DNA from 3 places in the Hahella sp. CR1 genome. Region 2 is predicted to be linked to each of the others. Evidence: predicted binding sites of a transcription regulator. Region 2 holds the regulator's gene; each other region holds the start of a gene.
What was found. The regulator PhoB, encoded in region 2, activates phosphate uptake and scavenging genes when phosphate is short. The targets are predictions, from matches to a motif close to TGTCATANNNNTGTCANA.
Positions count from the first base shown of each region.

Region 1: ONV78_RS17460 (GNAT family N-acyltransferase) is a predicted target of PhoB. The motif match lies at 1,864-1,881, and genes of this name have one in related genera.
Region 3: ONV78_RS01450 (PhoX family phosphatase) is a predicted target of PhoB. The motif match lies at 1,774-1,791, and genes of this name have one in related genera.

Region 1 covers NZ_JAPELK010000007.1:3,364-7,576, reverse strand. Annotated here, with positions in the region: gene ONV78_RS17470 (peptidylprolyl isomerase) at 1-218, shown strand, start outside; gene ONV78_RS17465 (lysophospholipid acyltransferase family protein) at 198-992, opposite strand; gene ONV78_RS17460 (GNAT family N-acyltransferase) at 1,025-1,798, opposite strand; gene ONV78_RS17455 (response regulator) at 2,036-2,830, shown strand; gene ONV78_RS17450 (ATP-binding protein) at 2,851-4,213, shown strand, end outside.
Region 2 covers NZ_JAPELK010000005.1:253,247-257,459, forward strand. Annotated here, with positions in the region: gene ONV78_RS14345 (response regulator) at 1-331, shown strand, start outside; gene phoR (phosphate regulon sensor histidine kinase PhoR) at 338-1,666, opposite strand; gene phoB (phosphate regulon transcriptional regulator PhoB) at 1,723-2,415, opposite strand; gene ubiA (4-hydroxybenzoate octaprenyltransferase) at 2,555-3,457, opposite strand; gene ONV78_RS14365 (monovalent cation:proton antiporter family protein) at 3,507-4,213, opposite strand, start outside.
Region 3 covers NZ_JAPELK010000001.1:318,463-322,675, reverse strand. Annotated here, with positions in the region: gene ONV78_RS01460 (DUF2339 domain-containing protein) at 1-783, shown strand, start outside; gene ONV78_RS01455 (dienelactone hydrolase family protein) at 787-1,647, opposite strand; gene ONV78_RS01450 (PhoX family phosphatase) at 1,830-3,746, shown strand; gene ONV78_RS01445 (fatty acid desaturase family protein) at 3,923-4,213, shown strand, end outside.

The sequences.
Region 1 (4,213 bases), on a different contig from region 2:
AGTTTGAAGGCGTTGATGAGTTAAAGCCGGGCATGCTGTTTCAAACTGAGTCCGGAGCCGAGCGCAAAGTAATCAAGGTGGTCAGCATCCACGGAGACAAAGTGCTTGTGGACGCCAACCATCCTCTGGCGGGACTAACCCTGTACTTCGAAGTTCACGTCAGATCGGTGCGGGAAGCGACCGATGACGAAATCAAATCAGGCTACGCCGTCGGCTAACGCCCAGTCAGGTTTGGGGTCGTTGCTCCAGTACATTTGCTGCAACGATGTCTCCACCTGCTGTTGAGCTGTCCTGGCGACGCTTTCCGCAGGCGTATCCATTGCGACTTCCATGACCGGGTGAATCGCCACGTAGACATCTGTCGGCGTGGCTTTCATCAGTCTTACCAAATGCGACACGAATTCGTCGTCACCGATAAAGGGCGCGTAAGCATCTGGCACATTGTCCCGTCTGTAATGCAGGGTAATGGGCTGTATCGGAACTTGCGCCCGAATGGCGGCATTCAATAGGCGGCCATGGAATTTTTTTACCCGCTGGCCATCTGTCGTCGTGCCTTCTGGGAAAATCAGGGTTGTGGCTCCGTCACGCATGCTGGACTCCAGCTCCGTCATCACTTGCCGCGCTTTGCCGCCGCCCCGGGTAATGAATAGGGTGCCGGCCTGCGCCGCCAGCCAGCCAATGAAAGGCCAGCTTCTGACCTCCGCTTTAGACAGAAAGTGTAATGGCTTGATAGCGCCGAGGACCGGAATATCCAGCCAGGAAATATGGTTACTGATCACCATCACCGGCCCGTCATGGAGCTCACCTGAAGCGTGAATGCGCAGGTTCAGCACCCGACATAAACCCGCCAGCCAGAAGCGAGCGATTGGCGCGCGCCGCAACCTGCCGGGCTTGATGGCGTCTATAACCGCCACAATTGCGGCGAGCACAGCGCCCCACATCAGATAAGGGATCAGAATCGAGGCTCTCAGAAACAGGCGAACTGAATTCATGGCGTCCTTCCTCCGGGCGTCAGGCGCAGTGATCAGGCTTGTGGTTCTTTCATGAAATGCTTCGCGTAGCGCGCCGCCAGTGCGTCGATGTGCAACAGGATGAACAAATCAGCGCACTGGAAGTCAGGGTCCCAGCATGGATCACCGCCGATCTGGGCGCCCAGGCGCATATAAGCGCGGATCAACGGGGGAACTGCTGACTTGCTGGGAACCGGGCCGACAGGCTGGGGTAAGGTCCGCTTGGGAATGACCCTGGCGTTTTCCGCTGTAAGGCAGCGTTCCTGTAACTGGCGCGTGATAGACCAGGCTTCCGCCGTGCCCTCTATGACGCTGATTGAGCCGCATCCCAATAAGTAGTCGAATTCATTGTCAATGACGTACTTGGCGATGCCGGACCATAACAACGCCAGGGTGGCTCCGTTGCGGAAGGCGGGGTGCACGCAGGTGCGGCCGATTTCCAGTTTTCGCCCCGGTAGCTGACAAATAGCGCTAAGGTCGAACTCGCTTTCAGAATAGAAACTGCCCGCCAGTTTTGCTTTGTCATCGGCAAGCAAGCGGGTGGTGGCGACCACTTGTCCGCTGATGTTGTCTTTCACCAAAAGGTGATCGCAAAAAGGATCGAAACTATCACAGTCCAGTCCTGGAACCGGGCTGTGGAGATTGGCGCCGAACTCTTCCGTAAATATCCGGTAGCGCAGTTGCTGCGCCATGATCACCTCTTCACTACGCTGCGCCACGCGAACGAAGAGCTCCGCTTTCTTTGATTCCGCCTTGGCTAAGACGACTCGCTGACCTGATGTGTGCATAGTAATTCTCTTTATAGTGTTTTGGCGGATACTATGGCGATTACGTGACAGGGGGGTGACGTTGCAGTTACTGGTTTATGACAATTGTTTTTAAGTAAGCGTTGGTGTACTTGCTAAGTCACTTGACTGAGAAAGGGGTAATTTTTGTAAGACTGGTTATACTTATGTGGATAAAAGTGCTATTTTTCTATAAGTCACGAATAATTCTAAATTTTATTGGGGGCCATTCAGGAAAGGATGGCGACAGGGGCAGGGACGGGACTCAAAATCTATAATGTGAGAGATACGGATACCGTGGATACTAATGAAGCTTGGCGCATATTGATCGTTGAAGATGATGAACGTTTGGCCGATCTTACCAAAGAGTATCTTGAATCGAATGGCTTGATGGTCTCCGTTGAGCCCAATGGCAGTAAGGCTGTTGAGCGAATTCAGAATGAGCAACCCGATCTGGTCGTATTAGACTTGATGCTGCCGGGCGAAGACGGTCTTTCCATTTGCCGCAAAGTACGGCCGAGTTATAACGGCCCCATTCTGATGCTGACCGCGCGTACAGATGACCTGGACCAGGTATTGGGCTTGGAAATGGGTGCGGATGATTATATGTGTAAGCCGGTGCGCCCGCGGGTGTTGCTGGCGAGAATCCGCGCGTTGCTGCGCAGGGTGAAGGAGCAGGGCGAAGCGGCCGCAGAATCGCCGGTCGCCGAGCAGTCTGGAGACGGTCCGGTGCGTCTGGTGTTCAACAACCTGGTGATCGATCGCTCTATGCGCGAAGCCTGGTTGGAAGACCAAAGTATCGACTTGACCAGTGCGGAATTCGATTTGTTGTGGTTGCTGGCCAGCAGCGCCGGCAGAGTGCTCAGCCGGGAAGAGATTTTTACCGCACTGCGCGGTATTGAATATGATGGACAGGATCGCTCCATCGACGTCAGAGTTTCCCGCATCCGACCCAAGATTGGGGACGATCCGGTGCATCCCAGACGAATCAAAACGGTGCGTAGCAAAGGATATCTCTTCGTCAAAGAAGCCTAACCGGGACAACAGGGCTCACTGTGAATAACGTCTTTCTGCGCGTATACAGCGGCGTAGCGTTATCGTTGCTCGTATATGCAGTTATAGCACTGGGCCTTTTTCACTCCATAAACGCCGTGCGCTACCTGCAGTACCGAGAGCAACGCGTGGCGCCGCTATTCAACTGGGTCATAGAACAGCCGGAAGAGCGGCTGGAATTCCTCAAATCCATCACCACCGCTGATCTGACATTTGATTTGCTCGCTCCGGCGGAGTTTGAGTTCAGTCGGTTGGAGCGGGAGCGCCTGGCCTACGGGCAAACCATCGTTCTTTCCAATAACGCCGGCATACATGCTTTCGCCCAGGCTGGTCCAGATAAAATGCTGGGCGCCTATTTCGCCGACCTGCCATTGGAAAGCGCTCTGTGGGCAGCGCGTTTGATCTCTCTGCAAACCCGCGCCGTGGCTAAAGAGTCCCGTGAGGACACGCTGCTGGAATTGGGCAAGACCTTTAACCTGTCAGCGAGCTTGGTTCCGCTTAGCGTGATTGCGGAGTGGCCCGCCAATATTCAGGGACGTTTTCTGAAGGAAGGGTGGACTTCGTTGCCGTCTCAGGGTCGTAAAGGCGATGCGCTGGCGGTGTCGTTCGACAAACAGTTCATCTTGCAGATTGACCCGGTGCCGACGTTTAATCCTTGGGCCTGGCCGGTGTTGACGACGCTGATTGTCGCCGGGCTGGTATGTATCGGCGCCACACTTTATCTGTTGCTGGAAAAACTGGAGCGCCGCTTGCGTAAGCTGGAAACCGTGGCCAGTCGTATTGCGCGAGGAGAGTTGGACGCCAGGGTGGATGACAACCGCTTTGACGCCGTTGGACGCCTGGGGACGGTATTTAATCGAATGGCGGAGCATATTCAGCGGCTGGTTGCGGTGCAGCGGGAAATGATTCATGCGGTGTCACACGAATTGCGTACGCCTGTCGCCCGTATTCGTTTTGGCGTGCAGATGATTGAGGACAGCACGGAAGACCAATTCCTGCACAAGCAGTTGTCAGGGATTGATTCGGACATACAGGAACTCAACGAGCTGATCGATGAAATCCTCACCTACGCTCGTTTGGAGCAAGGTGGACCTATCCTGGACTTCCAGGAAGCGAACGTTAAAGACATCGTCAATCAGGTGGTGGGAGAGCAGAGTTCTGTTAAACCAAACCTGGAAATCAGCGCGGACTTCGTACGAGGTTCGGATCGCTGGAAAGTGTCTGAAGTCGAGCCCCGCTACATCCATCGCTCAGTGCAGAATTTGGTGGGCAATGCAACGCGCTATGCTAAGTCGAAAGTGGTTGTGCATTGTAACTTCGGCCAGGAAACCTGCCGTATTGATGTTGAAGATGATGGGCCAGGTA
Region 2 (4,213 bases):
ATCAGCGCCGGACCCAACCTCTGGCAAGAAAGCGCTGGCGCAGATTCGCTTTGCTGAGTTCAACCTGCCCTGTGTGATCAAGGCTATTACTTTGACTGAAGTGAAAGTGATCGCCAAACGGGGGCAGAAGTTTCCGATGATTCTTGATCCCGCCGTGGTGGATATAGAAGTCGACGATGGCGAAACTCTGGAGCGGATCAACGGCTACGTACACATGCTGCAGGCGGTTGAGAAGCGGGTGGACACGGACTTTATCAGCATCGTTATTCGGTTTGTGGATGAGGACCCGGATAAGATGGCGTCGCTGTCCAAGTTTATCGCCAAATTCTAACCCTGTTTAATCGCTGACATCCTCAGCTTCCGCCAACGCTTCCGCAGAAGCCATGCGGCTGCGCGGGAAGTGGCAGGTGAAGGTGCTGCCCTCGCCGATGTGGCTGGTGATTTCCAGCTCGCCATCATGGTTGATCAGGACATGCTTGACGATCGCCAGTCCCAACCCTGTGCCGCCAGTGTCCGCGGCGCGTGAAGGGTCAGCCCGGTAAAAACGTTCCGTCAGTCTGGGAATGTGCAGGGGATCGATGCCGATGCCGCTGTCCCTTACGGCGAAATGCACGCCTTTCTTGTCCTCGAACCAGCGCACCCGAATCTCGCCATTGGGAGGCGTGTATTTCACTGCGTTCATAACAATATTGGAAAAAGCGCTGTGTAATTGAGTTTCGTTACCGGTAAGCCCGGCGCCGCTTTCCAGGTTCAGCTCGATGCGGTGGCCTTTTTCCTGGCTCAGGGCGCGGGCGTCATCGCAGATAGCGCGCAGCATGCTGTCCACATCCACCAACGTGGCTTTGAAGTTGGAGCCGTCATTCTCTATGCGGGAAAGCAGCAGTAGATCATTGACCAGGGCTTCCATGCGCTGCGCTTGTTGCTGCATCTGATTCAAGGCGCGATTCCAGCGCGGCGGCAGCTCATCCGCGTTGTCGATGAGGGTCTCCAGATAGCCGGATATGACCGTCAATGGCGTGCGCAGCTCATGGGATACGTTAGAAACGAAGTCCCGTCGCATCTCTTCCAGACGATATAGCCGCGTCACGTCCTGCACCAGTAGCAGGCGGTCGTCTTCTCCGAACAGCGTGATATGAAACTGTAACTTCAAGTTGGGATTATTGGGGGCGTTGAGGATCAACGGTTCTTGGTATTTCTTGGAGGTGAAGTAGCGCTTGAAAATAGGCGTGCGGATCAGGTTGTAAATCAACTGGCCCCGGTCGGTCGGGTATTTGAAGCCCAGCAGCTTCTCTGCGGATTGGTTCCACCAGTCCATGGCGCCTTCGCTATTGGTCATGACGACGGCGTCTTTAAGGGCGTTGGTGGACTCCTGGATGCGGTCGATCATGGCTTGCAGTCGATCGCGGGAGCGATAGTGCTGAACCTGGAGACGATGAATGCCGTCGAACAGATCTCCCCATAGGCCGCGGCTCTCGGGAGGGTCTTCCATTTTTGCTTGATACAGCCAGCGATGCATGCGAAACGCCTGGGTGAGCGTCCATCCCAGATAGGCGGTGAGGCCGAACACCAGCGCCCAAGCTACTGAACCGATAATAAGGCCGGCAACGATACAGCCCAGCAAACTGTAAACCAGTAGCCGTACATAATGACGCCAGTGATTGCGCATGCGTTTTATGAATACTTCTTTTGGAATTATTTATTTTTTAAGACGGGTCGCGGCGCTTATGGCGCTCGGGTCGAAAAGCGATAGCCCGTCCCACGCACGGTTTGAACCAGATGATGATGACTGGGCTCCAGCGCTTTGCGTAAACGTCGAATATGCACGTCAACCGTGCGTTCTTCCACGTAGACGTTGCCGCCCCATACCTGATCCAAAAGCTGCCCGCGAGTATACACCCGTTCTTGATGCGTCATAAAGAACTGCAGGAGCTTGTATTCCGTGGGGCCCATGTTGAGCGCATCGCCCTTGGCGGTGACGCGGTGGCACACTGGATCGAGGCGCAGTCCTTCGACTTCAATGGGGGTTTCCATGCCTTGTACGGCGGTACGGCGCAGCACCGCTTTCAGGCGCGCGACCAGTTCTCTGGGAGAGAATGGTTTGGTGATGTAATCGTCTGCGCCCACTTCCAAGCCCTGGACTTTGTTGTCCTCTTCGGTTTTGGCGGTGAGCATGATAAGAGGGATTTCCGAGGTGTTTTGATCGCGCTTCAGTCTGCGTGCGAATTCAATGCCGCTGACGCCGGGAAGCATCCAGTCCAGCAGTATGAGATCAGGCTTCTGATCAATGATCAACGCATGCGCTTCCCGCGCGTCCCCTGCCTCCAGGTAGTCATAGTCAGCCATTTCCAGAGCGACTGCGATCATTTCCCGGATGGCGGGCTCATCGTCCACAATGAGAACTTGTTTGCTTGCCATGCAAAACACCTTTTTGAATACTCGATTGCCGAATTATTACAACGGCGTTTTGTTACAAGTATATGACAGGCGCTTAATTAATGTGATGGAAATGAGCCCGGCTGTTTGCAGTCGGGCTGTAAGCGAGGCGGGACGGGCTTTAGGGCCGGAAAATAAACTCCAGAACCAAACCGAGAAACACGGCTGCGCCGACCCAGTGATTGTTAAGGAACGCCTTGAAACAGTTCTGGGAAACGCGGGCGCGAATCAGGTGCTGCTGATACACAAACAGCACGGCGGCGACGATCAAGGACATTTGGAAGTAAACGCCCAGCTCGTATTGCGCGCCAACCATGAACAGGATGCCCAGCGTCAATACCTGCAGGCCCGCCACGGCGGCGCGATCAGCCTCGCCAAATAGAATGGCGGTGGATTTGACCCCGATCTTAAGGTCGTCCTCCCGGTCCGCCATGCCGTACATGGTGTCATAAGCGACGGTCCATACCACCGTTGCGGTATACAGCAGCCATGCCTGCTGGGGAACGGCGCCCAATTCTGCAGCGAAAGCCATGGGGATGCCCCAGGCGAAGGCGGCGCCCAGTACGACTTGGGGCAGGTAAGTATGGCGCTTCATGAAGGGGTAGGTTGAAGCCAGCGCCAGCGCTCCAGCGGAGAGATAAATTGTCAGCGCGTTGGTGAACAACACCAGTATGAAAGAAACCCCAACCAGAACGCCGAACAGGGTGAGCGCCTCTTTTTCCGTCACTCGATTCTGCGCAAATGGACGACCTTTGGTGCGCTCCACGTGCATGTCTATGCGGCGGTCGGCGTAGTCGTTGATAACGCAGCCTGCCGAGCGCATCAGCAGCACGCCGAAGACGAATATGAACAGGTTCTTGATGGAGGGGAAGCCTTCTGAAGCCAGCCATAGTGCCCACAGTGTCGGCCAGAGCAACAGATAGGCTCCGATAGGGCGGTTCAGTCGCGTGAGGTCGATATATACCGGCAATTTCGCCTTGAATTGTTCCGCCAGGGATGGAAGTGGGCGCCCTTGGGATTTCATAGCCAAACAGAATCCTGATTTAGTGTGTGGTTTGCAACTGCGTTCAAGCTTAGCCGCCCAGCAACTTGTTTTCCGCCTGTTCAACCTGGTCCGCCGATCCATGCAGGATCAACGTATCGCCAGGCTGCAGAATGAAATCACCGGCAGGGTCGAAGAATTCCTCATCACCGCGTCGAATACTGTCGACATTACAGGCGGCCAGTTTCATCTGCGCCAGAGAGCGATGACAGCTGTAAGCGCCATCCGGCAGCGTCAGCGCATGCAGTTTTTCCAGCGGCGTGCCGTCAGCGCCGACCAACTGGGAATTAATACCTGGGTAATAACCGTGCAGCATTTTGTAGCGGCTACGGCGCACTTCCTCGATTTGACGATGGATCTTCCTGGCCGGCGCGCCCATAAGAGTAAGCACTTGAGTCACCAACATCAAGCTGGCCTCCAGCGTCTCCGGTACGATTTCCGTCGCTCCCGCTTCCTGTAGCAACGACATTTTTGAGTCATCCGCCGTGCGCACCAGGATAGGCACATTGGAGCCAGTGGAGCGGACCTTGCGTATGACCGCCAGACTCTTGTCCACATCCGCGTAGGTGATGATCAGCAGACGAGAGCGTTCCAGGCCCAGCGCCTTGAGAATATCCAACCGCTCGGAGTCGCCATAGTGCACGGGTTCGCCTGCGGCTGCGGCTTCTTTTACCCGCACAGGGTCCTTGTCTACGGCGGTCATGGGCATGCTGCTGCGACGCATGAAGCGGGCGACGG
Region 3 (4,213 bases), on a different contig from region 2:
TGCGTGATGCTATTCGCTCTGGTGTTTGCGGTCACCTGGCAGATTCATTTTGAAATCACTGGCGCATTTGACCCTGAAACCATGGCCGGGCAGGCGGTGTGGGGATTGATTCCGGCCCTTGCGCTGTTGCTTTTGCGGCGCGCATTGACCGCTATCTGGCCCTTCGCGCGCTATCCGCGTGAGCTGTTGCAATGGCTGCCACGCGCCTTGCTGGCGAGTGTTGGTTTGTGGCTGCTGTGGAGCAATATGGTTGCGCCGGCGAACAAGGGCCTGGCGTTGTTGAATCCGCTTGATCTGGTCAACCTGCTGGCGTTGTGGGTGCTCTGGTCGGAAGTGCGCCGCCATGGCGCGCTGAATGCGTTGCAACAGAGAGTGGCTGCTTATGGTGTGGTGGCGGCGTTTTGCTTCCTGTGGCTCAATGCGGGCCTGTTCCGCGCTTTCCATTTCAGTCTGGCGATACCTTACCGCTTCGATGATATGGTGTCGTCCATTGTGGTGCAGAGCGGCATGAGTCTGCTGTGGAGCATTGCGGGCATGCTGTGCATGCTGGTCGGCGCGCGCAGGGCGCATCGCTCGGTGTGGATGGTCGGCGGCGGCTTGATGGTGGCGGTAGTCGCCAAACTGTTCCTGTTTGATCTTTCCGGCACGGGCACCGTGGCCCGTATCGTCGCCTTTATCAGCGTTGGCGTAGTGTTGTTGCTGGTGGGCTATTTCGCTCCGGTTCCGCCTCGGGAAAGCGCTGAGAAAGCGCCTGCGTCGGAAGCGGAAAGTGGCGCGGAATAAGCGTCAGGCCAATGCCTGTTTAAGGAAGGCGATGGTGCGCTCCCAGGCTAACTGAGCGGCTTTCGCGTCATAGCGGGCGGCGTTGGCGTCATTATGAAAGGCATGATTGACGCCTTCGTACATGTGCAGCTCATAGCGCGCGCCAGCGGCGTCCAGGGCTTCACGATAGTCGGGAATGCCCTGGTTTATGCGGTCGTCCAGACCCGCATAATGCAGTTGCAGCGGGATTTTGATCCTGGCGGCGTCAGCGGCGCTCACCTGCCTGCCGTAAAAGGCGACGGCGGCGCCGAGATCCTGAGAGTGAGCCGCCAACTGGTTGGCCAAAGCGCCGCCCCAGCAGAAACCGATGCAGCCGACCTTACCGTTACAATCCTTGTGCTTTTTGACATAAGCCACTGCAGCTTCGAAATCCATGCGGGTTTTTTCTCCATCCAGCTGCGCGATCATACCTCGGGCCTTGTCCTGATCGTCCGGCGTGCCGCCCAGCGGGGTTAAGGCGTCTGGAGCCAGGGCGACGAAACCCGCCAGCGCCGCGCGTCTGGCCACATCTTCGATATGCGGATGCAGGCCCTTATTCTCATGGATGATGACTACGCCGGGCAGCGGTCCGGATGAGGTTTTGGGCTTGGCGAGATAAGCGCGGATTGCGCTGGCGCCGCCTGGGTATTCGACATATTCGCTGCTGATGCGCGCGTCGTCTTTGGCGATGGTTTCCGCTCGCGCGTAGTTGTTTTCCAGCAGGGGAAGAAGCGCCATGGCCGCAGTGGTCCCGCCAGCCAGTCTGGTCAGACGGTCAATGAAGGTTCTGCGGCTCATGGTGGAGTGCGTGTATTTGTCGTAAAGCTGGATGAACTTTTGTTCCATGGAAAGCTCCTTTTCTTGTTGATCAGCTGTTGATCCGCGACTTGTCGCCGCGCAGGCGCATGCTTGTTTTTGGGTACTGCTTTCCTAACGAAAATCTTTAGCCGGAACAGGCGTGGTTCACGAAACTGTCATTTACTTGCAGTAAAAGTGCTGTCGGATCAACGCTGTTAAGGTATAAAAAAATGACTGTACAACATCCTCAATATGGTTGGGAAATAAAAGACTCTGATGACATTCCCTCCAGTCCTGAGCAGGGTCGGAGCTTCTTTGACATCCTGCAGGCTCGGACTTCCCGTCGTAGCGTACTGCGCGGTTTCGCTGCAGGCGCGGCGGCTTCAGGCGTTTCTCTGACTGGTTGCAGCGCAATCATGGCCGGCTCGGACAAGGGTGAGCTGACTTTCACGGAGCTGCCTCACGGACAGGACGAAACATTCCACGTGGCGCCCGGTTATGAACACGATGTCCTGATCAGCTGGGGCGATAAAGTGTTAGCGGATGCGCCAGCGTTTGATCCCCGTAACCAGAGCGCGCAAGCGCAATCCAAGCAGTTTGGTTACAACAACGACTTCGTTGGTTTCCTGCCATTGCCGTTGGGTTCCGACAATTCGGATCACGGCCTGCTGGCTGTGAACCACGAATACACTATCTCTGAGCTGATGTTCCCCGGCTCGCCGAAGACGGATCAGATGAGCAAGGCGCAGGCGGATATCGATATGATGGCGCATGGCCTCAGCATCATCGAAATCAAGAAAACCGACGGCAAGTGGGCGGTGGTTCAAGGCTCAAAATACAACCGTCGCATTACTCCGGTAACGGAAATGCGTATGACAGGTCCCGCCGCCGGCAGCGACCGTTTGCGCACCGCGATTTCCCAGGATGGCGTGAGAACCCTGGGCACCTATGGCAACTGCGCTGGGGGCGTGACGCCATGGGGCACGGTATTGACCGCCGAAGAAAACGTGCAGAACTATTTCAAAGGCGATCCGACCAAAACCAAAGAAGCGGAAAACTACAAGCGATTCGGCCTGTCCGGCGAACATGAATACGCCTGGGCTAACTTTTATGATCGCTGGAATCTGGCCAAAAGCCCCAACGAGCCGCTGCATGTGGGCTGGGTGGTGGAGATCGATCCGTTCGATCCTGACTCCAAGCCGCAAAAGCGCACCGCTTTGGGCCGTTGCAAACATGAAGGCTGCAATGTCTTTGTGAACAAGGACAATCGAGTGGTGGCCTACACCGGCGACGATCAACGCTTCGAGTATGTCTACAAGTTTGTGAGCAAGAACAAATACGACCCCAGCAATCGCGCCGCCAATATGCGCCTGCTGGAGGAAGGAACCCTTTACGTGGCGGAGTTCACCGACGGCGGTCTGGTGACCTGGCGTCCGCTGGTGTTCGGCCAGGGCCCGCTGACGGCGGCCAACGGTTTCCGTAATCAGGGCGACGTGTTGATCGATATGCGTAAGGGGGCGGATTTACTCGGCGCGACGCGCATGGACCGCCCCGAAGATGTGGAAGTGAATCCGCAGACGGGCTCGGTGTTCGTCATGCTGACCAACAATAGCAAGCGTAAGGAAGGCGACACCAACGCCGCTAATCCGCGCGCCAAGAACCAGTCCGGCCATATCATCGAAATGACGCCGCCGGACGGCGACCATACTGCTGATCGCTTTATGTGGGATATGTTCATTGTCGCTGGCAATCCGCAGACGGAAGGCGCTAAATATCACCCGGATATTTCCGCCAACGGCTGGTTCGCCGACCCGGACAACTGCGCTTTCGACAATCACGGCAACCTTTGGATCGCCACTGACGGCGCCTACAAAGACGGCGTCGCTGACGGCGTATGGGCCTGTGCGGTGTCCGGCGAAGCGCGCGCGCTGACCAAGCATTTCCTGCGTACGCCCTTACAGGCGGAGCTGTGCGGGCCGTTCTTCACCCCGGACAATCAGTCTTTCTTCTGTTCGGTGCAACACCCCGGGGAAGAAGGTACTTACGATCAGCCCACCACCCGTTGGCCTGACTTCCGCAACGATCTTCCGCCGCGTCCTTCCGTGGTGGCGATCAATAAGTCCGGCGGCGGCCGCATCGGTAGCTGACGCATCGATCGCATCATCTGAAAGTAACGAAAAAACCGGCGCTGGAAACAGCGCCGGTTTTTTTTATGGATGAGTATTTATTGAGCGTTTTCGCCAATGGTTTGGAAGATTACGCCATTCTCCGACGCCGGTAATCTTAATAGTATGAATCTGCGTTCACACTTTAGATGACGGCTATGAAACTCGACAGCTATCTCACCAAACAAGAACAACAAGAATTAAGACAGGGCTCCAATTTTCGGGGCATGATGGGCTTCGTGACTACTTGGGGGCTGATCGTCGGTGTGAGCGCGCTTTTTGCCCTCTATCCTAATGTTTTCACTCTGATTCTGGCGCTTGTCGTGCTCGCCAACCGGCAATTGGCGCTGGGCATTCTGCTGCATGATTGTTCGCACCGATCCTGGTTTCGCAGTCAGTGGCTGAATGATCAGTTGGGGCATTGGCTGGCTGGCGCGCCGGTGCTGGCG